One region of the Acidaminobacter sp. QWL-03 genome, then DNA from elsewhere that is predicted to be linked to it. Evidence: riboswitches for the same ligand, from Rfam matches in the RefSeq annotation. Region 1 holds a riboswitch; the other holds the start of a gene.
The links. Region 1 has a riboswitch for cyclic di-GMP ahead of AC4PHM_RS12035 (DUF7507 domain-containing protein). Riboswitches for the same ligand answer to the same signal wherever they lie in the genome.
Positions count from the first base shown of each region.

Region 2: it holds a riboswitch for cyclic di-GMP, as region 1 does, so the genes downstream of both, AC4PHM_RS01440 (hypothetical protein) here and AC4PHM_RS12035 (DUF7507 domain-containing protein) in region 1, are expected to answer to the same signal.

Region 1 is NZ_CM178752.1:2,571,538-2,578,087, forward strand. Features, by position in the region: gene AC4PHM_RS12030 (MSCRAMM family protein) at 1-1,646, shown strand, start outside; cyclic di-GMP riboswitch class I at 2,100-2,182, shown strand; gene AC4PHM_RS12035 (DUF7507 domain-containing protein) at 2,333-5,890, shown strand; gene AC4PHM_RS12040 (class D sortase) at 6,104-6,550, shown strand, end outside.
Region 2 is NZ_CM178752.1:323,508-342,318, forward strand. Features, by position in the region: gene AC4PHM_RS01400 (IS4 family transposase) at 1-322, opposite strand, end outside; gene AC4PHM_RS01405 (rubrerythrin family protein) at 699-1,193, opposite strand; gene AC4PHM_RS01410 (NAD-binding protein) at 1,459-1,926, shown strand; gene AC4PHM_RS01415 (sensor histidine kinase) at 1,962-3,374, shown strand; gene AC4PHM_RS01420 (response regulator) at 3,455-4,147, shown strand; gene AC4PHM_RS01425 (DUF4317 family protein) at 4,252-5,418, shown strand; gene AC4PHM_RS01430 (ATP-binding cassette domain-containing protein) at 5,454-8,003, shown strand; gene AC4PHM_RS01435 (patatin-like phospholipase family protein) at 8,019-8,936, shown strand; cyclic di-GMP riboswitch class II at 9,097-9,178, shown strand; gene AC4PHM_RS01440 (hypothetical protein) at 9,324-11,192, shown strand; gene AC4PHM_RS01445 (YwbE family protein) at 11,390-11,581, shown strand; gene AC4PHM_RS01450 (DsbA family oxidoreductase) at 11,602-12,252, shown strand; gene AC4PHM_RS01455 (nitroreductase family protein) at 12,368-13,141, shown strand; gene hisC (histidinol-phosphate transaminase) at 13,190-14,290, shown strand; gene AC4PHM_RS01465 (cold-shock protein) at 14,474-14,677, shown strand; gene AC4PHM_RS01470 (LacI family DNA-binding transcriptional regulator) at 14,850-15,884, opposite strand; gene AC4PHM_RS01475 (Gfo/Idh/MocA family protein) at 16,258-17,436, shown strand; gene AC4PHM_RS01480 (nitrous oxide-stimulated promoter family protein) at 17,559-17,858, shown strand; gene AC4PHM_RS01485 (sigma-70 family RNA polymerase sigma factor) at 18,129-18,647, shown strand; gene AC4PHM_RS01490 (hypothetical protein) at 18,640-18,811, shown strand, end outside.

The DNA.
Region 1 (6,550 bases):
CCCACGACTTCCAAGGCACCTTCCAGGTCTTTGCCGGCCAGGATCAACCGATCGGCACCGCCAGCGTCATTGTCGACGACGGCATGCTGACCCTCCATGTCACCATGGATCCCGACTGGCCGGCGGATGAATACAGCCTCTACATCTTGGATGAGGAACCCACCAACCGGCTGAATCCCGGTCATGCGCCATTTAAAAACGAAGACCTGGACAAGGCCACCGACTTCACCATAGGTCCAATCGACCTGGCCCTTCCGGAGCTCGCCCCCGGCCAATGCCTGACGAGGTACTTGGTCCTCCACTTGGTCTCCGGCACCGAAACCGCCTACCCGGGTGACATCATAAAACCGGACAAAGGCCCATGGTACGGCTTTATCACCTTCACCCTCTGCGAACCAAAAACCACCCCGACCGGCTCAATCACTATACAAAAAATCGTTGAAAACTCAGAGGGCGAACCACTCACAACAGACAGCACCCCATTCATCATCACCATCACACATCCAGACAGCACCAAGACTGTTACCCCGGCCATGATCAACGGCAATGGCACCGCCCCACCATTCACCGACCTGTCCCTTGGCACCTACACGATTTCCGAGGCCGCTCCAACCGACTACACCCTTAAAGGCATCACCTCCGGCACACTGACCGCCACCAACGATCTGCAGATCACTATTAGCGAAGATGATCTCGATCACCACGTGACCGTCACCAACCAAAAAGATGCCACGGTTATCACAAAAATCTGGAGCCTCCGCCTCACAAAAAAAGTCGTCGACACCGATAATAAAACCATCAGCACCAACGACACCTTTGAAATTGAGATCAAATACCCGGACAATTCTACACACACCCACGTCTTAAAAGGCGACGGCACTCCCGTCACCTTAAACAACCTTTCTCCTGGTATCTACAAGATCACCGAGGATGCTCCGAAAGGTTACACCCTGAAAAGCATCCAGTCCGGCGACACGACCACCGACGGCGCGCTGACGATTACACTTAGCGAAAGTAATCCGAAAACGACAATCGAGGTCACCGTCACCAACAAGCGTGATCCAGATCCAGACCCACCAGGTGACCCAGATCCACCGTCAAACCCACAGGATAAAAAAGGTGAAATCCGCGTCCACAAGTTCCTGGATACCAATCAGAACAACCTCCAGGACCCTTCCGAGTTCGATATGCAAAACATCACCTTCGAACTCTACGCCGCGGACAAGACCACCCTGCTGCACACCAAGAAGTCCAGCGCCGCGGGCGACCTCACCTTCGCCAACCTGAGGTATGGCACCTACTATCTGCGGGAAGTCAGCGATTACACCATCACTTCCCCATCCTTTTCCGCCGATGGTTTCTCCCCGCCAATCTCCATCAACTCCACTCAGGCCTTGACCTTCAACGTGGGCAACTACAGGGACACTACGACGGAAGACGTTCCGCCGGAGCCTAATCCACCACTGGGTCCGCCTGATGAACCACCTGATACGGAAATCGTTGAGGAAGATCCGCCGCCATTAGGCGCTCCCCCTTGGGAGCCGCCAAATGAACTCCCACCAACCGGTGAAGCACAGATTGGCATGCTCAATCTCCTCGGCACCCTGCTCCTCCTCGCAGGAGCATTCCTGAAATACCAGTATTGAAAAGAAAACCCCAAAACCGGATCGTCCTTGGATGGTCCGGTTTTTGTCTGCCCATTAATCCACCTCTCCAACCTGATTTACCCCCCCTCCTTTCACCCCCTCCCCGCCGATGGTCCTGTAACATCCTCCCAAAATAGTTTCAAAAAGATTTCAAAATATTCTGAACGACCCCAAAATTTTCATTCACAAGGACGAAAGTAGTAAATACCATAGTTTTTCAACTTCATAAGCGTCACAGCACTTTGTTATCAACACAAATTTAAATTTATTATTTTTTATATTTGATGCATGAGATTTTGAGAAAAGGGTATTTAATCAGTGGAACCATTGGAAATGCTTATGTTGGTTAACATAATATAATATCAAACCTTAAATGGCTGAACTAATAAGAAAAATAAGGAGGGGGTTGCACAATAATTTCTGCTGAAAACACAGAATTCATTACTCCGAACCGCATACCAAGGGCAAACCCGTCGAAAGACGGGGACGCAAAGCCAGGAGTCTAAGGGATAGACTACGATCGTCCGGCTGCTATGCACAACGAACCTGTTGCTGTCATGGCAGTCTTTTTGTTTACAGAAATTCAAGAAGACTGACCATTCCACTTCGACCCAATCGGAAATATAGAGAGGAACCATCCAGAGAGAGATTTAAGGCATTTCAAATTATTTAGAGAGGTGAGAGAAATGAGTAAAAAAAGTAGATTTTTGTCAATACTTCTAATTTTACTACTAACTTTACCAACCTTTACAGCGTATCCTTCAACCTGGGCTCTATCTAATTATGATTTAACAACAGATAGACCGATACTTAAACCAGAAACCATTAATAATGCAATATGGGAAATGTTTCAATCAAACGCTGCAGCAGGTAGTGGCACATTTTCTTCATTTTTGCGTACTAATTCAAATAAGAGTATTGAAAAGGGTTATAATAGCGACTTAAGAAAGGTTCAATTTGATGAAGATAACTCTCCACAGTTCAATAGATCTTTTTTGCTCAGTAATGTGCCACTAATTGTATATGAAGAGAAGTTATATAGAGAGTTTCAATTAGATCTTAACGAACCGGGGAGTGGTCCAGAATGGTATATCAGCCTTGATAAGTTTCAAGTTTGGTTGACTGATGTACCAAATATCACGAATTATGACGATGAAGAATATACTTTTACCACAGACGCCAGTATTGTTTATGATCTAGGCGATAACTCAATAAAAATGGACTATAGAGCAAATACAGGTAGTGGTAAAAGAGACTATAGAGTCTTAATACCAGAAACATTGTTTGAAAACAAAGATGGTAAATATGTTGTGCTATTTACAGAGTTTGGAAGACAATTTGCAAACGACTCTGGTTTTGAAGAATGGGGTGTTAGAGTCTTTGAACCGACTCCTGCAATTGATATTGAGAAATTCACTAACGGAGAAGATGCAGACACTACTACTGGACCTATGATACCAGTTGGAGATGTGGTTACATGGACCTACGAAGTGACAAATATAGGTAATGTAACTATTGAAAACATTAAGGTTACTGATGATCAAGGAGTTGAAGTAACTCTTCCAAAAACCTCACTCACACCAGGCGAATCTATGATTGGTATTGCAACAGGTATAGCTACTGCAGGTCAATATGTGAATATCGGTAAGGTAACTGGCGATCCGACTACAGGCAAACAAGTTACCGACTCCGATCCAAGTCACTATTTCGGCATCTACCTTCCTCAAATAGAAATCACTAAAACAGCTTCCCCAACTTCAGTCCCAGAGACTGGAGCTTATGTTGATTTCACATTCCAAGTCACCAACACAGGCGAAAACAAAGTAAAAATCACTACTGTTGTTGATGATAAACTGGGCACAATATATGAATGGGCAACAGGCGCCGATGAAATTTGGCTCGAAAAAGGTGAGTCCCACACATTTATGCTTAATGATCAGCTCATTTCAGGCAACTTCGGCAATGATCACATTAACGTAGTAACCGCTACTGCATACGATGAATATCGCAACTTTGATATTGCGATAGATCAAGAATCTGTTACTTTTGAAGATGTTCTGCCTGACATTTCATTAGAAAAAACTGCTAGCCGTACTAGCGTTCTCGAATCCGGTGAGTATGTTGACTTTACTTTCACAGTGACAAATAATGGAGACGAATCGGTTAAAATCACCTCTGTTAACGATGATAAATTAGGTACAATTTATAGCTGGTCAACAGGTGATGAAGAAATTTGGCTGACGGAAGGTCAATCACACACATTTACTGCAAATAACAAATTAATATTAGGCAGTGCTGGTGCAGATCATATCAACACCGCTACAGCTATTGCCTATGATGATGATGGCAACTATGATACTGCATCTGACACAGCAACAATTCAAATCACGAACACTCCGCCTACCACAGGAGAAATCAAAATAACAAAAAATATCACAGCTATTGAAAATGCTGATCTTTCTAACCTCACTTTTTTGTTCAAGATTAAATTAACCGGCATCTCTGAAGGTGCATCTTATCCAAATGGTCTAACAAAAGATTTTACTGCAGATGATCAAGAGTTAACATGGGATAATCTGCTCCCAGGAAAATATGTGATATCCGAAGAAGATCCAGGATCACGTTGGAATGTATCCTATTCTCAAAATGAAATAACAATTACAGCTGGTGACAGTAAATCAGCTACTGTTACCAACACTTACAACTACATCCCTCCGGTATTGAACCCACAACTTAGCCTCACAAAAACCGGTACTTTCAACTCTGGAAACGACGATTTTGCCGACCCTGGTGAGTTTATTACCTACGTGTTTGAAATCATGAACATAGGTAATGTCACGCTCACTGGAATTACACTAAATGATCCAATGCTTGGCGGTTCAATCACGCTCCCTTTAAGTACACTACAAGTAGGCGAATCTTTAACTGTCACAGCTAAATACGCTGTCACTCAAGCCGACATTGATGCTGGAAAGGTTGATAACACCGCTACAGCGGATTCTATTGAATCTATTTCAGACACTGATAAAGAAACTGTAACCCTTCCTCAAAAACCAGTTCTCGAACTTATCAAATCAGGTACATGGGTTGACGCTAATGAGGACGGAAAAGCTGATCCAGGCGAAATGATCAACTTCAGTTTTACTGTAACAAACAAAGGCAACGTAACACTAACCAATGTTATGGTTTCCGAATTAGTTGAAGGTATCACTGTAATAGGCGGACCTATCAGCCTTGACGTCAACGAGTCAGATGCGACAACATTTACCGCTTCTTACACGTTGAAGCAATCTGATATTGAAAAAGGCAACGTTTACAATAACGCCTCAGCAGATTCATCACAAACTGATCCGGTGACTGATGATGTTACAGTCCCACTTGTGAAACGTGCAGCGTTATCCATTGTAAAAAACGGCACATGGGTTGACTCAAACAACAATGGCTATGCTAATGTAGGTGAACCAATAAACTACACTTTCACAGTAACAAACACAGGAAATGTTAAATTAACTAATGTTCATGTTACTGATCCAAAAGTAACCGTTTCTGGTAACCCAGTTGTGCTTGAAGTTGGTGATGATCCAGTCGTTTTCACTGGTATTTATACACTAACTGAAAATGATCTGAAAGCTAAAGAGGTATACAATGAGGCGACAGCACATTCAGATCAAACAACTGATATAAAAGATGATCACACCATTAGCTTGCGAGTTTACACACCATCAACTACCACAACAACCACAAGTCGCACCCCTGACCCAGGCCGCATCGAAATCTTCAAATTCCTCGATGTAGACAATTCTAAAACTTTCAACACTGGTGACCTTCCATTCTCCAACATCCTCTTCCAACTCTTTGGCGAGGATGACAAACTAGTAGGTACCGCCACCACCAACAGCCAAGGCAACGCAGTCTTCTCGAATCTCGATGAAGGCACCTACTTCATCAAAGAAGTTCGTGGTGATTACACCATTACAACACCAACACTCAACGCAGACGGTATGATCGAAGTAGAAGTCGTACAAGATGAGACCACAGAAGTATCCATCGGCAACTACCGCGAAGTCATCCCTCCACAAGAACCACCTCTCGGCCCTCCACCAGTCATTGAAGAAGTTATCGAAGATAAAGTCCCACAAGGCCCTCCAGCACTTCCTAAAACCGGCGAAATTCCGCCTTACTTCGCTTATGGCTTCGGATCACTTCTGGTTCTTGCAGGACTGTTCATGAAACGCAAGTTTTAACTTTCAGTAAGTTCAACAAGCAATAGAGTGTCCTCAAGGGGCGGCCTGATGAATAACCATCGGCTAAAGCCTTAAGACCATAGACTGAGAAACCTTTCTCAACCTCCCGTCCGGGTCATCTAAATGGTGGCCCGGATATTTTTTTTAAAACAGGGTATCAAATCTATAATTTCAACGTCTAATACGTTATAGTGAAAAAGAGGTGACACCCCCATGAAAAAACTATCGACGCTTCTGATCATCGCAGGCTTGCTGATTATTCTCTATCCTTCCGCGGTCCGCGCTTATGATGACTATCAAATGAATAAGCTGTTGTCCTCCTTTGAGGAGGACATCTCGGCGCTGGAGGAAATTGATGATGCGCAGGTCGTGGATCTCGACTATGCGGATGACTACGAAGCCATGCTCACTGAACAGCGAGAGGCTGCCACAAACGACGGTACCGGGACTGAGGGTCAGACTGAAACTCCAACCGACACTCCTGCTACTGTCGAACCCGCTCCATCCCCTTCCCAACCCGCGGCCACCCAACCGGCACCAAAACCCGTCGTCAAAAAACCTAAGACGGATACCTTTATCAAAATCCCGGCCATTGATCTGCTTATGCCGGTTCTGAAAGGCATGACCAACGACAACCTGCGCTACGCTGCCGCCACTTTT
Region 2 (18,811 bases), 1.4 Mb from region 1:
ATCCGTGAAGTGACTTTGAAATTTTCTGACGATACTTGCTGCCAAGTCGCTTCACCACTACATTGAAAACTTCTTCAATAGCAGCGATTGGAAAGCTCTGAAGCCTTCTGAAGACTTGAGTATGGCTTATCGAATCAAGTTTCAGATATCGTCTGAGTTTGCGATTGAACTCAAAGCTGGTTTGAACGGTTCGGGTTCCGGTACATTGATTTTGCTGAGCGAGAATAAGCAAAACGATGAGTTGATGCGCTTTAAGCTTCTTTGCATAACGATTGCACTTGTGCTTCTTAAAAATCTTTCGCACTTCACTAGAATTTATCACTTCAAACAATTCAAAAATGGTGGTTTTCGTAGTATAATCTATGATAAGTTCATTCCTTATATTAGATTTGTACGAGGTCACAGACAAGGCGGTGCAACGCCTGTACATTTCTATTATAAGGTTTTTTTACATTCACATAAAGTTATTTATCCCATATTTGGAATTAAATGTTCAAGATTTTAATGCAACGCTAGTGGTTCGAAACCTACGGCCACCTATTTCTGGAAGCGATTCGAGGGTTTGGTGGCGCAGACGAATAGAGATAATAAAAGAGCCGAAGGTCGTGTATACAACAACCTTCGGCTCACGTGTAACTAAAAACGATTTAGATTGTGTACAACCTAATCCACTTTCTGCTTAGTAAGTGTTGAAATTCTTAGTACTTAATGAATTTCGCCCCTGGAACGCCGCAAATGCTGCATTTTTCAGGTACGAACTTTTCAATGTTGCCGCAGATTGGGCAGAGATAGTAGAAGATCTCTTCTGCCTCATCGAGATTTTCGAGGGCTTCCTGATAGAGTCTGGCATGGACTTCTTCCGCCTTCATGGCATACATAAAGGAGAGGAGCGCTGCCTTGTTGCCTTCAGCCTCAGCTTCCTTGATGAAATCAGGATACATATTTTGATACTCATGGGTTTCTCCGGCGACGGCATCCTTCAGGTTGTCGACAGTTGTTCCGATTTTGCCTGCGACCTCAAAATGCTTGAGAGCATGAAGGGTTTCAGCGTCGGAAGCGGCTTTGAAGAGCTTAGCAGCGTTGATTTTGCCGTCTGCTTCCGCTTTCTTTGAGTAGGAAAGGTACTTTCTGTTTGCCTGGGACTCGCCTGCGAAGGCTTCCATGAGGTTTTTGAGTGTTTTGTTTTCTGCCATTTTGAGATTCCTCCATAAGTAAGATTTGCTGTACTGAAATAAACAAATGTGTATTCAATACAATTATAAATCAATTATAGCATAATTCACTTGGTAATCCAAGCAACATTTGAAGTTTTTGCCGATGGTTTTTTACGTGACCATCGGCAGCAATTTGTTTTTGAGATCTTTGCACAAAATTAACACCTGCCCCGGCATCTTAACACTATGTTAATGCCGGGTGATCTATGATGAAGTTAGAAATCATGGAGAAGAAGGTGAGTTTATGCTGGATGTCATCATTACACTAGGGATGCTGGGATTAAGTGTACTTGGATATCGCGTTATGAAACGGCTGGATGTCGCGCTGGAGGACATTGTCGTAGTCGATCACCTGGAAAAAGTCAGGCGGGCGACCGTCCTGATCTATAGTGAAGAGGTCGGACATGAGGAGGCCATCCGAACGATCCTGGAGGAGCTGGACCAGCAGGGGATCGCCCACGTGGAGACCACGGATGGGAATATACAGGATTTGCTGCCGTTCACCCACGTGGTGGCCATTTCTGACAGTGATCTGGACAATTTATTGCTGTGTCATCGTGCCAAGAGATTAAAGCCGAGTGTGGAAACAATCGCCAGCTGCAGCAAATATGTCTACCAAAGCGTTTTTAAAGATCAGGGTGTGGACTGGATTGTGATGGGGGACCGGGATCCGGTGCTGCTGAATATTGTAAACGGGCTTGGACAGACTTAAATTAACCTATATACTAGTGCCATGGGAGTGATCACATGATCGCAGCAAGTCAGCAAAAACCATTAAACTGTGCGCTGAAAACACTCTTGGTGTTTATTGTCGCTACCTTGGTGTCGCTGGGAATGAGCTTTCTTGGCATCAGCAAAGAAAGCATCATCATGGTGTATTTGCTCGGGGTTCTGTTCTCGAGCACTTTGACCAGCAGCTTTATTTGGGGCATCATCAATTCCTTTGCCAGTCTTTTGGCATTTAACTATTTTTTCACGGAACCGCGTTTTACCTTCGTCATGACTCACACCACAGACATTATATTACTTGTATTTTTTCTTATAACGGCTATAGTCTCTGGGACTATGACCACCAGACTTCAAAAGCAGATTTTGATTGCCGAGAAGAATGAAAGAACCTCCATGATCCTGTACCAGATCGCAGCAGGCTTTCTGCTCGTCAGTGGTGAAAAGAACATTGTCATGCGGAGTCTTTCCTTTATAGAGGAGTTTTTGGGGTGTGAGTCCGTCGTAAAATTGGACCGGAATGGAGGCATCTATCCTGAGGCAGCAAATGGATACAGGATCCCCTCACATACCTTTCCCATTCAGAGTGCTGCAGGCAACCTTGGCGTGATCCAAATCTTCAATGCTGAGGAGATTATGGACAAGCAGAACGAATTGATCGCCAGTTCGGTCGCGACTCAGCTGGGGATCGCCCTGGACAGGGAAAATCTCTACAATGAACAGGAAAATATCAAACTGGCCATGGAACGGGAGCAGCTCAGGGCAACACTCCTTAGGTCTGTCGCCCACGATCTGAGGAGTCCTCTGACTGCCCTGCTGGGCGCCGGCAATCTGCTGGCTGACAATTATGAAAAGCTGACGGATGAGGAAAGAAAAAAATTGGCCTTGGATTTAAGTGAGGAAATACTCTGGCTGACCAACCTGGTCGAGAACATTCTCAACATGACCAGAATCAATGAGTCAAAACTCGTCCTGAAGAAAAACGGAGAAATTATAGATGACGTCGTCAGTGAGGCAATTTCCCATGTGGAACGGCACATCAAAGGCCGCAAGTTCAATGTGCACCTGCCTGAGAAGGTCGTCATGGTACCTATGGATGGAAAATTGATTGTCCAGGTGCTGATCAATCTTCTCGAAAACGCGATTCGCCACACGCCCCCTGACAGCGAGATTGCGCTGGAGGTCTTTGAGGGCAGGAAGGTCATCAAAGTGGTGGTATCAGATACAGGCAATGGCATTGACAGCAATATCAAGGATAAATTATTTGATAAGTTTGTGACGCTGGACCAGGGTGTGACGGACGGCAAGCGCGGCATTGGCCTGGGGCTGACCATTTGTAAAGCGATAGTCGAAGCCCACGGCGGCTCTATAAGCGCGGAAGCAAACTGGCCAAAGGGCACGCGGCTGATGTTCACTTTGCCGCTGGAAGAGTAGATATAAAAGGCAATGTCACTGGCTGTACATTATTCCGGGAAAGGTATATCGAAGTGCAGGCTTTGGGGGCGTGATCTGTGGTGGATAGAACTAAAATTCTCGTTATTGAGGACGATCAGTATATTTCCAATTTTATTGCTGTTTCGCTCGTGAAAAGTAATTATGATGTGTTCGTCTCGTCGACGGCGGCGGAGGGGCTGTTTTTGTTTTCCTCTCATCGGCCGGATTTAATTCTTCTGGACCTGGGGCTGCCGGATCAGGACGGCCTTGAGATCATCAAAGCCCTTCGGGAATTCTCCGATATTCCTATTCTGGTCGTCTCCGCCCGGGGACAGGAGTTTGATAAGATCGAAGCCCTGGACCTTGGCGCCAACGACTATATTTCAAAGCCTTTCCATATGGGCGAGCTCATGGCCCGCATCCGCGTCGCGGAGCGGTATTTGTCCGCTGGCTCTGGAGCCTCCCAGGAGACGGAGTTCATCTGTGACTACCTTCATGTGGATTTCGAAAAGCGGCTTGTTTTAATCGATGGTCAGGAAATCCACCTGACCCCGCTCGAGTACAAACTTCTGCTGCTCTTGATCGCGAACCGCGGCAAAGTACTGACCCACAATTATATTGTGAAAAAGATCTGGGGTTATGAAAATGAGAGCGACACCAAGAGCGTGCGCGTGTTTATGGCCAATTTGCGCCGCAAGATTGAGAAGGACTCCGCCAAGCACCGGTTTATCATGACCGAGGTGGGCGTGGGGTACCGGTTTTCAGATGAATAATTTTAGAATTTAGCCGATGGTGTCGGGATTGACCACCATCGGCTAAATTTCTTTTTTTGTGGTATATTATTAGGTGAGCAAGATTCATCCAGTGGAGGGACAACATGAACAAAAAAGACATAGCCGCATTCAAACGACAGCTCAAAGAGGATGGCAAAGTGACCATAACACACCTTGGCCGCGTGTTCGCCATGGGGGAATCCAAGGACATCATCTACCATGAAGCCGGAATGTTTTCCGCTTGTGACGAGGCTGAGCAAGACTTATATTTTTCGAATTTTAAAAAGCTGCTGACGGGGGCTATGGACGTGAAGCTCTTCGATCTGCCCTTCAATCCGGTTCCGGCAGCGGAGTCCCTGGGGCAAAGATTTCTGTATGACATGCTGCTGGACGATACCATGGCAGGTTTTGAGGCCAAGGCGGTTCAGATCATGGAGAAAATAGTGGGAAGCGCAGTTTATGACGGGGACCTGGTGGCCAATTTCATCAAGGCAGAGTATCTGAAGCCCTCCAGGAAGGACACGCCTTTTGGCGAAGAGGACTATAGCGGCGCAGGGGACACGGATTATAAGATGAAGTTCATCCTGTGCAGCATCAATAAGATTGAGAGCAGCGAAAAGTCGGTGCGTTTTGATTACAGAGACAGGCGATTTACGGTGAACCACGACCTGAATGCCGTTCTGAATCTGAATGTGCCCCTCGAGGGTTTCATGTTTCCGTCGATCACGGACGATGCCGTGGACGTCAATAAGGTGATTTACAGCACCTCGAAGGCGGATCAGCTCAATGAAGGCCTGATCGATTTCGTGCTGGACGCGGGCTACACTCGTACTGCGAAAGAGGAAAAAGAGCAGTTCGACACCCTCATCAAGGCCATGGTCGGGGATAAAGCGAAGGCGGAAGTCGTGAAAAACATCTATGAGACAGTGGATATGGCGATTCTGGAGCAGGCAGAGGAAGAGGTGCCTGTGGTCGAGCTCGCTGCCCTGGAAAAGGTCTTGAAAGGCAATGGCATTGACACGTCGCGCTTTAATGTGGTCGCCAGCGAGATCGCCGGTGACGCGACGCATTTCAAGCCCGCCAACGTGGTGCCGGGATACAGGAAAAAGTCCATGAAGATTTCAACTTCCACGGCGGACATTGTCATCAGTCCGGAAAATCTGGATCTGCTTCGGCAGGTGGTGGACAGACAAGGACGCAAGTGCCTGCTGATTCAAGTGGACGAAGACGTTGAAATCAACGGCATCAAGCTGGAAGTGGAAACGCTCTGATATTAATAAACGAGGCTTTGCAGGAGGCGTTGTAAATGAACGGCTGGATTAAAATTGAGGGTGCCCGGGAAGCCAATTTGAAAAATATCAGCCTTGAGATTCCAAAGAATCAGCTGGTGGTGTTTACGGGTCTCTCCGGATCGGGGAAGTCGACGCTGGCTATTGAAACCCTGTATCAGGAATGCCAGAGACAGTATTTAGAGGCCATAGGTTATCAGGGCATTCAGAAGCCCAAGGTCGACACCATTACAAACCTGTCCCCCGCTGTCAGAATCACGCAAAGCGCCTACAACCGCAACCCCCGTTCCACGGTTGGGACGGTGACGGACATCTACACTGACCTCAGAATGGTTTACGAAAAACTGGCCGAAAGAACCTGCCCAAAATGCGGTGCTCTGATCAAAGCGTCAGAATGCAAGGAAGAATTCGTCAAGATCGAGGAAGGATTCAAAATTTACATGTACTGCAGTCAGTGCGGTCATAAGATGGACAAGCTGACCCGTTCTCATTTCTCGGCGAATACCCGTGAGGGGGCTTGTGAAACGTGCCATGGCCTCGGCGAGGTGTTGCGGATTTCTGAGGACCGGGTCATCGACCGTTCGCTTTCCCTGGAAGAGGGGGCGGTGGTTTTTTGGGATCACGCTTTTAAGGAATATCAAATAGCCTCCCTGAACAAGGCCTTCAGTTATTATGGCCTTGAGGCGACGGACGCGAAACCCGTTAGGTCATTCAGCGCCGGGCAACTGGCGCTGTTGCTGTACGGGGCAGAAAGCGACGAGGTCCGGCGCCTGTATCCCGACCGTCCGGTGCCCAAGAAGGTGACGGAGGGCAGATTTGAAGGCGTCCTGACCACCCTTTGGCGGCGGCTCTCCGAAAAGGGCGGTCTCACGGAGGCTCTGGATCCCTATTTCCACTCTGAAACCTGTGAGGCTTGCCACGGCGAGAAGCTCACTTTTCTCAGCAGAAACGCGACCGTCATTGAGACCCGGCTTCCGGTACTATCCACCCTATCCCTGGAAGCGCTGCGGGCATGGCTCTCACGCCTTGGAGAAAGCCTGGGTGAGCGAGAAAAGACCCTGATTGAGCCCTATCTTCTGGATCTTGAAACCAAGATTCGGCGGATTGTCCAGGTGGGCCTGGGCTACCTGTCCCTGGACCGTCAGACTATGACCTTGTCCGGTGGTGAAGGCCAGCGGATCAAACTGGCCGCGGTGCTGGATTCTACCATGTCCGGGCTGATCTATATCATGGACGAGCCGACCATAGGCCTCCACGCCAAGGATACGGAGGGCATTCTCAGAGTGCTGAAATCCCTCAGAGACCTTGGCAATACGGTTTTGGTCATTGAACATGACCCGGAGGTGATCCGGGCGGCGGATTATATTGTGGATCTTGGACCGGGCTCAGGGAAGCTGGGCGGCGAGGTTGTGGGTTTTGGCACGGTGGATGCGCTTCTGGCTCAGCCCAAGTCGGTTACCGGTCGCTATTTGAACCGGGAGAGGCCTGTTCTGACAGTGCCGAAGCGGAAGGCCAAAGGCTATTTTTCGGTTCTGAATGCGACGCGTTTTAATTTAAAGCAGGTGGACGTCCATTTTCCTGTAGGCTGTCTCACGTGTGTCACCGGAGTTTCCGGATCGGGGAAGTCGACGCTGATTTTTGAGGTGCTGGCGGCTGGGGCTTCAGATCGGTTGAAAGACAAGGGCTCTGCCGATGGTTCCGTTGCTCAAATCGCTGCCTCAGCTGAAGGTGGTGACACCATCGGCCAAAATGAAAACCAAGTTGCGGGCACAGAGGTCTTTGATGAGATCATCACTGTAGAACAGACACCAGTGACGCGCATGAAGCGCTCCAATGTCGCGACATACTCCGGGCTCTATTCGGAAGTCAGAAAGATCTTTGGCGCCCTCGAAGCGGCGAAGGCTCAGGGGCTGGATGCCAGACATTTTTCATTCAACACCAAAGGCGGACGGTGTGAGCACTGCGAAGGACTGGGCTTTGTAGAGAGCAACATGTTGTTTTTTGAAAATATTGATGTGGTCTGCCCGGTGTGTGACGGCAATCAATTCAATGAGGAAGTGCTGTCTGTGACCTATCAGGGACACTCGATCAAGGCTGTGCTCAGGATGACGGTCGTCGAGGCTATGGCGTTGTTCCACGACCGCGGCAAGCTGCTCAAGATTCTCACATTGCTGGATGACGTGGGACTTGGCTACCTGGAGCTCGGTCAAACTTTGACGACCCTTTCCGGCGGCGAGGCCCAGAGGCTGAAACTGGCCAAGGAGCTGATTTCCAGTGAGGGGAAGAACAACCTTTATTTGATCGATGAGCCCACAACGGGACTTCATCCCCTGGATGTCGAGAATTTTCTGATGATCCTGAACCGAATGGTGGAGGCCGGGAATACCGTCGTCCTCGTCGAGCACAATCTTCAGGTGGTCGGTGCCTCGGATTGGGTGATTGATCTTGGACCATTGGGTGGCGCACAAGGCGGTCAGGTTGTAGCAGCGGGAACACCGCTGGAGGTTGCCGTGAATCCGGGGTCCGTAACCGGCGCTTATTTGGGCATAGCATTTGCTGTTGAGTAAGGAGTTTGACGACTTATGACCAATAAAGAAGAACCATTAGATCAATTGGAAAGCAATATCAAAGATACCGCGTTGATTTTTGAAGGCGGAGGCATGCGGGCCAGCTATACGGCCGGTTTTCTCGTCAACTTGCTGGAAAATCAGCTTTATTTTGACTATGTTGCAGGGATCTCGGCCGGTGCCAGTCACAGCGTTAATTACCTGTCCAGGGACATTGAGCGTGCGAAGCGCTCCTTTGTGGATCTGGTGCGGGATCCGGAGTTTGGCGGCTGGAAGTCTTTTTTCAAAGGCGAGGGTTACTTCAGGTCGGACTATATCTATGAGCAGACACCCGTTCGGGGCGGCGCGCTGCCTTTTGACTTTGAGACTTTTCAGAGAAACAGCGCGCGACTTCGTATTGGGGCGTTTGATCGAGACAGCGGCGAATTTGTGGTGTTTAAAAATGAGGATATTCATGAGATCCATGACCTGATGAAAATTGTCAGAGCCTCCTCGTCTATACCAATCTTTATGCCTCCGACCCGCTTTGGCGGTCAGGTTTTGGTGGATGGCGGCATAGGCCCCGGAGGGGGAATTGCACTGGATATTGCGAAGCAGGATGGCTTTAAGAAGTTCTTTGTCATTCTGACACGTGAAAAAGGGTACAGCAAAAAACCGCCGAAGTTTGGCGGTCTGATTAAATCCTATTATCGTCGGTATCCGCTGGTGGTCGAGGCCATGTTTGACCGCTGCGCCACTTACAACAGGACCCTTGAAGAACTTAAAGAGCTTGAGTTGGAGGGCAAGGCCTTTTTGGTCTATCCGGATCAGATGCCCATTTCCAACCGTGAAACGGACTATGAAAAACTTGCTGCGAGCTATCTGCTGGGCTATGTTCAGGGCAAGCGGGACGTGGCGAAGTGGGTAGACTGGCTGCGCGAGGGAAGTTATTAATGCCTGATATGGGGAAGCATACAGCCGGCTGGCGGCAGCGGTGACACTTGCTTTGGCGGGTAGTTTGAACTGCGACCATCGGCAAAATGCTCTGAAAACGATTAAAGGCGATCAAAAATGGTATATATATCATGAGATCCACGCTTTCTATGAAGCGCCAGTTACATAAGGAGGCTGTGAACCAAAGTCTTATTTGGACGCTTGATCTTTGGGGAGCCGGCAGCGTAACCGACCTTTGTAGGTCGGTTTTCTGTTGGACTGGAAGGAACAAAAATGAGCAATTATGAGTCTAACAACTAAGTGATAACGATTATTAATGAACGTTGTCACGTGGATCGGTCTTATCCAATTTTGCTTATAGGTTTAAACTTATTGGAGGTGACTATAATGAGTGCTTTTACCCGTTCAATCTCTAAAGTTTTCGAAAGTGCAATCGGAACTTTCAAGACTTTTCCAGCGTCCATTGCCAGCGCCGTGGGCTTCGCCGTGGTCACCATGATCCGGATTCAGCTGGATTGGCCTGAACAGGAAGCGTACAATTTCCTGTTCAACTGTCTGCATCTCGCCTTTGCGGTAGGTGCCATCTTCAGTCTTGCGGCCATAACGGCGGCAAAGGTCAAATTTAACACTGCCAAGGCGTTTCTAATCGCGAACCTGCTGGGTGTGGCTTCAGTCATTGTAACGTTCCTGCTGCTGTATTTCTTTGGCGGCAGTGAGCCGGACCGCTGGGCAAATATGATCGTCAGAGTTTCCGGCTTGGCGGCTGCCCGTGTTTCCGTGGTCATAGCGGTCAGCGTGCTCAGTTTCATTATTCTCGCGGCGAAGCCCAAGGAACAGTCGGACTTCTCCCGTGCGTTTTTAATGACGCATAAGGCGTTTTTCATTGCGCTGATCTATGGCGCGGTCATCATGGCTGGCACCTCCGGTGTGGCCGGGGCCGTCCAGGCACTGCTTTACAGGCAAATGAGCAGCAAGGTCTATCAATATATTGGGACAATAGTAGGGTTCCTGACCTATACCATTTTTGTGGGCTACTTTCCGGACTTCAGGAAGGGTGTAGTCGACGACAGACGCGAAAATCTCCAGAAGCAGCCACGGTTTATTGAAGTCTTGTTTGAATTTATCATGATCCCAATAGCCTTGGCGCTGACCGTGGTTCTGTTGATTTGGACTGGAAAGACGCTCGTAGCCGGCCAGGGGGCATCCTTCATGCGGCTTGCCGGGATTGCTACCAGTTATGCGGTGGGGGGCATTTGGCTTCATATTATGGTGACCCACAATACGTCGAATTTGGCGAAATTCTATCGCAGGTTCTATCCGTTTGCAGCGCTCCTGATCCTCGCCTTTGAGGCTTGGGCACTGATTGTACAGCTGAATCGCTTTGGGATGAAAAGCGTCGAGTATTCTTTCCTCCTCATGTGGATTGTCTCTGTGGCAGCGGTGGTGCTTTTAATTCTCAGGAAGGGTAAAGCCCATGTGCTGATTGCACTTTTGGTCTCAGGGGCCGCTTTGGTGTCTGTATTACCGCTGGTGGGCTATCATTCCCTGCCTGTCAGATCTCAAATCAGCCGTTTGGAAAATTTGCTGGTTTCAGAAAATATTCTGAGGGACGGTGCACTGGTGCCGGCGGTACAAGAGCCTGAACGATCCGTAAGGGAAGCTATTACGGATTCGGTCACCTTCCTTGCCTACGCAGAGAGTGCGAAACTCCCTGCGTGGTTCAGCAAAGAACTTGGCCAACCTAATAGTTTTAAAACACAGTTGGGATTCGAACAGATCTGGCCGGATCCTGAAGACTACTTTGGAGAAGCGCCTCAGGAAGTTATGGGGGTCTCTCTCATGCTGGCGAATGGCGCCTTTGAGATTGAGGACTACCGCTGGGCAGTCAAACTTCAAAATGTTGAAGGAAAGGTACCTGGCAGCGCAGTCACTGTAGTGGAAGGCGACAGGGGAACCTACAAAATCAACTGGATTGTCGACTCTATGAGCGGTATGCCAACCCTTGAAATTATGCTAAATGATCAGGTTATTCTGGAAGAGAGCATGCGTGCTTATTTTGACCGTATCTCAGCAAATTACGAACTGAGTTCTCGATCTTATAATGAAGGAACCCTTGAAGAAATGAGCCATAAGTTAGAGAGCCCTGAAATTGAAGTGCTGCTGGTCTTTAATAATATTGACTTCAATGTCAATGTCAAAGAAGATCAGATGCATTACTGGATCAACCTGGACATGATGTATATGCGTGAGAAATAGATCCATCATTCTTGACATGGAGGGGGTTTGAGGGTGACACCTTCTGACGCCCCTTCATGATTCAGGAAGAGGATCAGTGCCCACCTATTTGAGAATGGTGCCGGTGAAAGTCAGTCATTGACTTCACATTGACACCATTTTTCCTTTAGTGTGAAATTGGCTTGAGAATTGGAGAAGAGAAGGATTGTGATCTAAATATGGTAAACTATAGTAAAAGCGAGATTAAAATAGGTTCCAAAGTGCGGATCGTCCAAAAACAGGATCAGCGCAGCGGTGCTTTGACTGAGGGGGTCGTCCAGCGGATCCTGACGAAATCACCAGCGCATCCCCACGGCATCAAAGTTATGCTTGAGAATGGTCTGGTTGGAAGGGTCAAAGAAATATTATAAGGGTGAAGGAGAGTAAAATTATGGATGGCAAGCGTAGAATGAAAATAGAAATTTGGTCTGATTTTGTATGTCCTTTTTGCTATATGGGTAAGAGAAGGTTTGAAGAAGCCCTGAGGCAATTTGAGCACCGGGAAGCAGTTGACGTCGTGTTTAGAAGCTTTGAACTGGATCCCAACTCAAGGCGGGATGTCAGTATCAATCTTGTAGATCACCTCGTGGTGAAATACAATATTACAAAGGCAGCAGCGAAGGCAAACATTGAAAATGTCACCATGCAGGCCAAAATGATGGGACTCGACTATCATATGGAAGAGGCAATCCAAACCAATACGTTCGATGCCCATAGATTGACGCATTATGCGAAAACAGTCAATCTGATGGATGAAATCACTGAGAGACTGATGAAGGCGCATTTCACAGAAAGCCTCAATATAGGCGACCATGAAGTTCTGATGACCCTTTCAGAGGAAGTAGGGCTGAATGGGGAAGAGGTTCAGAAGGTGCTGAGCACAGGTCAGTTTGGAGAAGAAGTACGCCGTGATCAGCTAAGAGCCCGTGAGCTTGGGATCAGAAGCGTGCCGAACTTCTTAATTGATGACCGGATCTCCGTTTCGGGCGCTCAGCCTATCCGGGTGTTTCTGCAGGCCCTAGAAGAAGCTTGGGGTAAATAACAGTGTGTGGATGAGGGCGTCAGCGGCCTTTGGCCTATTGATCCCGCTTTTCATCTTAAGCGTCAGGCAACATTTAACTGATTCAACAAACAATATTGTCAAGCGGAGGCTTACTATGATTAACCAGGAGCTCTACCAAAATATTTACAAGCGAAAATCTGTACGCAGGTTTGATCTAACCCCATTGCCAGAGTCCGTACTGATGGAGGTCAAAGCTTTCGCCGAGTCGGCGGTGCCATTGATTGATGACATCAAGTACGAATTCACTTACCTGAGTGCCGGTGATGTCAAAAATCTCCTGCCTATCAAAGCCCCACATTATATTTGCCTCTATTCGGAGGCAAAGCCTAATTATCTTATGAATGCGGGCTATCTGCTCCAGCAAATTGACCTGTACTTGTCCCATAAAGCGCTGGGCAGCTGCTGGCTGGGGATGGCGAAACCCAGTAAGCAGGTTGCACTCCAGCAGAATGGGCTTGATTTTGTCATCATGCTCGCTTTTGGCGCGCCCAATGAGCCCGTTCACAGAGAACGGCCTGACGATTTTAAGCGAAAGCTGCCCCACGAAATGTCGAGTGTGACAGGTCATGACGCGCTGGTGGAGGCGGTGAGACTGGCACCATCCGCCTCAAACTCCCAGCCTTGGTTTGTCAGTGGGACTCCTGAGGGCTTGATCCTCAGCCGTGAAAGGCTCAATATGCTCCGCGGGGCTCTCTATGGCAAGATGAATCAGATCGATATTGGGATCGCGCTGCTGCACCTGGATATGGCGGTCAGGCACCACGGCAGACAGGCTATTTACAGCTTTTCACCCCAGGATGTGCCGGGTGAGGTCCCTCAAGGCTATGAATTCATGGTCAGGGTTGAGACGAAGGCGATTGACGAGTGAACTGAAGGCGTGGTAAGATGCTAAAAAACAGAAAAGGTGCGGTTCTGTATGAAAAATTTCTTAAGCCAGCTGGCACTTGGTCTAGAGCCCTACATTCCCGGCGAACAGCCGAAAGATAAAAAGTATGTCAAACTGAATACCAACGAGAATCCTTATCCGCCTTCCGAAAAGGTAGAGGCGGCTATTCGAAGTGTACCCATGGATCAGCTGCGGCTGTATCCGGATCCGGAGTCGACGGATCTGCGCGTTACCATTGCGGACTACTTCAACAGCCTAATGGACTGCGAGTCGGCGATCCTCACCGCGACCAATGTCTTTATGGGCAACGGTTCCGACGAGGTCCTGGCCTTTGTGTTTCCTGCGTATTTCACCGGTCGGTATATTGTGTTCCCGAATATTACCTACAGCTTTTATCCGGTTTACGCGAATCTGTTCCAGACGGAGTACAGGGAAATTCCGCTTCTTGAAGATTTTTCCGTCAGAGTGGATGATTACTTGGATTTGGCTTCCAAAGGCGATTTGGGTGCCGATGGGATCCTCATCCCCAACCCCAACGCCCCAACCGGCCGCGCCTTAACTAAAGCTGAAATTGAACAGATCGTCGCCTCCAATCCAGACATTGTGGTCGTTGTGGATGAAGCCTACATCGATTTTGGCGGTGAATCTGCGGTAGATCTCGTGCCTAAATACGATAATCTGCTGGTGGTTCACACCTTGTCAAAATCCAGATCCCTGGCTGGCTTGCGTGTCGGTTTCGCCATAGGCAGCGATCAGCTGATCGACGGCCTCAACAGGGTCAAAAACTCCTTCAACTCCTACACCATGGACCGGATTGCTATGGCAGGCGCCAAGGCTGCGATCCTGGATCACGATTACTTCAATGAGACTCGAAACCGGATTATCAACACACGGGAGCGCGTTGTCGCCAGACTGAAGACAATGGGTTTTGAGGTGGTGCCATCCAAGGCCAATTTCATCTTTATCAGCCATGAGACCAAGGCGGCAGCAGAACTGTTTTCCGGACTGAGGGAAATGGGAATCCTGGTGCGCTATTTCAAGAAGCCGCTCATCGACGATCATCTGCGGGTTTCCATAGGTACGGACGAAGAGATGGATCAGTTCCTTAAGGCTTTGGAGTCCTTGATTTAAACATTGAAAATAACATTTGACATTGTGGTCTCTGCGTGTTAGTATGAGTTGTTGCTTAAATGAAGAGCAAATGATTTGACAAATGGTTTTAGAATTGGTGTCCGTTCAGTTGGGCCCTCTGATTTTAAAAGTCTATGTTATTTTCATTGCCAAGGTTTAAGACTAAAAAATTAGGAGGTACCTATTATGAATGGTACAGTAAAATGGTTTAACGCAGACAAAGGCTTCGGCTTTATCACAGATGAGAATGGCAAAGACGTCTTTGCTCACTACTCACAAATCAATGCTACTGGTTTCAGAGCATTGGAAGAAGGCCAAAAAGTAACGTTTGACGTTGCTCAAGGTCAAAAAGGTCCACAAGCTGAGAATATCGAAATCGTAAGATAGTCTTTGAGACCAAAGCCCCTGTGCCGTATGGCACAGGGGCTTTTTAATGTTTTCGGATCCTTTTCTGACGAGAAAACCGGGTGTCAATAGGCAAAAGGCCGCTGACACCCGGTTTTCAATTTGAAGAGAGAAACTGGGTGTCAGGGAAACTCGGTGTCTGACACCCGGTTTCTCATTTGAGGTGTTCCCCCGACGATTCCCTCAGAACCAGCTCGGTGGGCATAACAATGCTCTGGATGGGTATGCCGGGATTTGAGATCCGGCTTTGCAGCAGCTCAACTGCTTTGGCGCCCTGAAGCCTTGGGTGGGCGGTCACTGTGGAGAGGGAAGGGCTGAAGGAAAGTCCTTCCGGAATGTCGTCAAAACCTACGACTGCGACATCCTTTCCGGGCATAATCCCTCTGGCTTTGAGCGCCATCATGGCGCCTATGGCTATGGTATCGTTGTAGGAAAATAGGGCGGTTGGCGGATCCTGGAGATTAAAGAGGTGCTCGATCAGGTTGGGCGCTTCATCCCGGTTGCACAGACTTTCCGGAGTAAGTTCAGGGTCGAATTCGATCCCAAATTCATTCAGCGCCTGCTGATACCCTTGAAGGCGGCCATGCCAGGTATAGAGCTGGCGGTTGCCGCCTATGAACGCAATACGCTTGTGTCCTAGGGCCAGCAATTGCCTGGTGGCGTCGTACCCCCCCTGGACATTATCAACTCCAATATAATCACAAGGCAGATCAGGGAATAAGCGATTGATCAACACTACCGGAATCCCAAAACGCTGAATGCGCTGAATCACCTCACTGCTGGTACCCGGCGCAGCGAAGAGCAATAAGCCGCTGATCCTGTACTCGAGCATCATGGAGATCATTCTATCCTGCACCTCGCAGGAGTCAAAGGTGGTTCCAAGCAGTGACGTCTGCTCTGTTTCGTTAAGTTTTTGCTGAATGCCAATCAATAGTTCCGTATAGAAAGGATTCACCAGATCCGTCACTATGATGCCAATTGCGCCCGAACCGGCAGTGCTTGAGCGAAGGCTGGCCGCGCCCCGGTCGTAGACGTAGCCCAGTTCCTCTATTGCTTTATAAACCTTTTGGCAGGTCGCTTCAGGGATGCTCGGGTTTCCGTTAAGGGCCATAGAAGCCGTCGTCAGGGAGACGCCTGCATGGGCCGCAACTTGCTTTAGGGTCACGCGTTTTTGCGTGGATTTTTTCATGGGATCACCTGCTTAATATGAATTGGTAAAGCATATATGCCGATGGCATCGATACTCAGCTCGTCGTCCATCTCACGAAGCGCTTATTCAGCGCGCTTAAAATCATAAGTCTGGAGGTTTACATCATTATACTCGGTTTTGAGAGACTGTGTCAAAGAATTTACTGAAACGATTCAGCGGTTCGTAATTGACAATTTAATAACTTTCTATTTCGTTGTTGAACCCAATTGACAAACGGAACCTGCCCGCTTAAAATACTATTAAAACGATTTACTGAAACGATTCAGTAAATCGTGTATAAACATGGTCAACCGTCATTATGTATTGACATTTTTGGGATGCACGAAAAAGTGAAAGCTCAGGAGGGGTTCAAATGGCGAAAAGGGAAGTGACTATTGCGCTGGTGGGCGGAGGTTACGGCGCGGTCCTGCACCTTAACGGTTATGAAAAAATTCATGGTGTGGATGTCCGAATCAAGACGCTGGTCGACGTCGATGTTGAAAAGGCTTTGGCACTCAAAGAAAAGTACGGCATTGAGCAAGTTATCACAGATTATAAAGAAGCCATCAATGACCCTGAAATTGACATCATTGATATTGTAACCCCGCCGTCGCTTCACCCTGGGATGGTTTACGACGCCATGGGTGCCGGAAAGCACGTCATCTGTGAAAAGCCATTTACAGGTTATTTTGGTGAGACAGGTGATCCGGAGCTGATTGGCAAAAACGTCTCAAAACGCCAAATGTTTGAAGCTGTCTGCAAAGAGCTGGAAAAGGCCAAAGAAATTATCGAGGCCAGCGGCAAGCATTTCATGTATGCTGAGAACTTTGTCTATGCGCCAAACATCAGAAAAGCCGCAGACTTCATTACTGCCAAAGGCAGCCGTATTTTGTTCATGAAAGGAGAGGCCAGCCTCAAAGGATCCAGTTCGGCAGTCGCGGGACTCTGGAGTAAAACCGGCGGAGGGCCGCTCATGCGTAACGCGATCCATCCGCTGACCGGCATGCTTTGGCTGAAGAAGACTGAGGCTGCCTCAAAGGGCGAGGACCTGAAGGTGGTCAGTGTCACGGCGGATGCCGGGTATGTGGTTCCTACGCTTACCGAGGAAGAACGCAGGCACCTCAGCGCCAACCCTGTGGATGTGGAGGACACCATCACCGTCACCTTGACCTTTTCGGACGGGACGAAAGCCCTGGTCATAGGCTCGGATACCTATCTGGGCGGAACGAAGACCTATATTGATGTCTACGCGAACGATGCGACCTTCAATTGCAACGTCGCCCCTACGGATTACTTCCAGACCTATTTCCTGGATGAGGAGAAGATTGAGGACATTTATCTGGCGGAAATGATTCCGAACAAGCTGGGGTGGAACCGCTCCTTTGTGTCGGATGAAGTTCTCAGAGGCTATACTGGCGAGCTTCAGGATTTTGTCGAGTGTGTCGCCTTTGACCGCCGCCCGGTCAGCGACTTTGATCTGGCAGCGGAAAGTGTGAAGCTGGTGTACGCCGCTTACCTCTCGGCGGAGGAAGGCAGACGAATTGACCTTTAGGAGAATTGTGGCGATTTGGGACCATCGGCAGAGCTTTTGTTTTTGCCGATGGTTTTTTTATCGTTCAATATTCCATGGTTTACCTGGATTTTAAATTGGTAAATATGTAAAAGGTGATTTCTATGGACAAGGACAGAATAGAGATGGAAAAAAGAGTCGTGAATAAAATGATCGACATCTACTGCAAAGGGCATCACAATAAGGCATCCGTCTGCACTGAATGCAGCGCATTGACATCTTACGCATTAACCCGGTTAGAGCAATGCAAATTTGGGTCTGAGAAACCGTTTTGCTCTAAGTGCCCAGTGCATTGCTACAGCCCTGAGATGAGGGACCGGATCCGGGATGTCATGCGGTATTCAGGGCCTAGGATGCTGTTTTATGAACCCATAGCGGCGATGCGGCATTTGGTGGGGAAGTAATGTGGCGGAAGAAGGGGTTGATAGGCACCCGCCGCAGACACCTTCTTCCACCTTCAGCGCCTTTGGCCTTTTGACCCTGTCTTCTTCATCTATCCGGGCGGGACCAAGACCAATATTACTGTTATGCATATGACGCGACCTTTATGAGGAAGTGTGGGATGATGGGACCATCGGCAGAAATATTTGCTGATGGTTTTTTATTCTAATGGTGAAACCTTTTGATCGTCTCGAAGGTCTAATGGGTGAATTTTAAAAGGTGGGATCGAATAGGTGTTTGGAAAAAAGAAAAATCAGCTTCAGGATAGGGAAGCAGTCCTGATCCAGTTAATACAAGAAAATAAACTCCAGCTTTACCGTATTGCATACAGCTATGTCAAGAATGAGCATGATGCGTTGGACGTGGTTCAGGAGGCCACATACAAGGCCATTGTCAATCTGGTAAACCTGAAAGAGGATGCTTATATGAAAAGCTGGCTGATCCGGATCCTGATCAATTGTGCAGTGGATGTGCTCAGAAAAAAAGAAAATGTAGCGCAAGTTCCTGAAGTCTGGGAAGTACAATCCGTTCATCAGGGCATTGATACAGAGGCTGTTATGGATTTGAGAGAGGCCATTCAGGGAATGGATGAGACGCAGAAAAAACTGATTCATCTGAAATACTTTGAAGATCTGAAGCTCGAAGAAATTGCAGGAATTATGGAAATGCCGCTGGGTACGGTGAAGAGCCAACTGCACAGAATAGTGAAGCGGCTGAGAATTGAGTTAAAGGAGGTCGAAGTGTTTGAATAAGCGAATTCAAGCATTAAATCATATGAAAATGGATTATCGTGAGTTAAAGGTACCTGAGCAATTGGATGAGGTCATAAATAATGCGATTCTTGAGGGGCAGCGTGACAAGCAGACTGCGACACAAAAAATTAATTCAGGCGACCGGAAGTCTTCGCAGGCGCCTA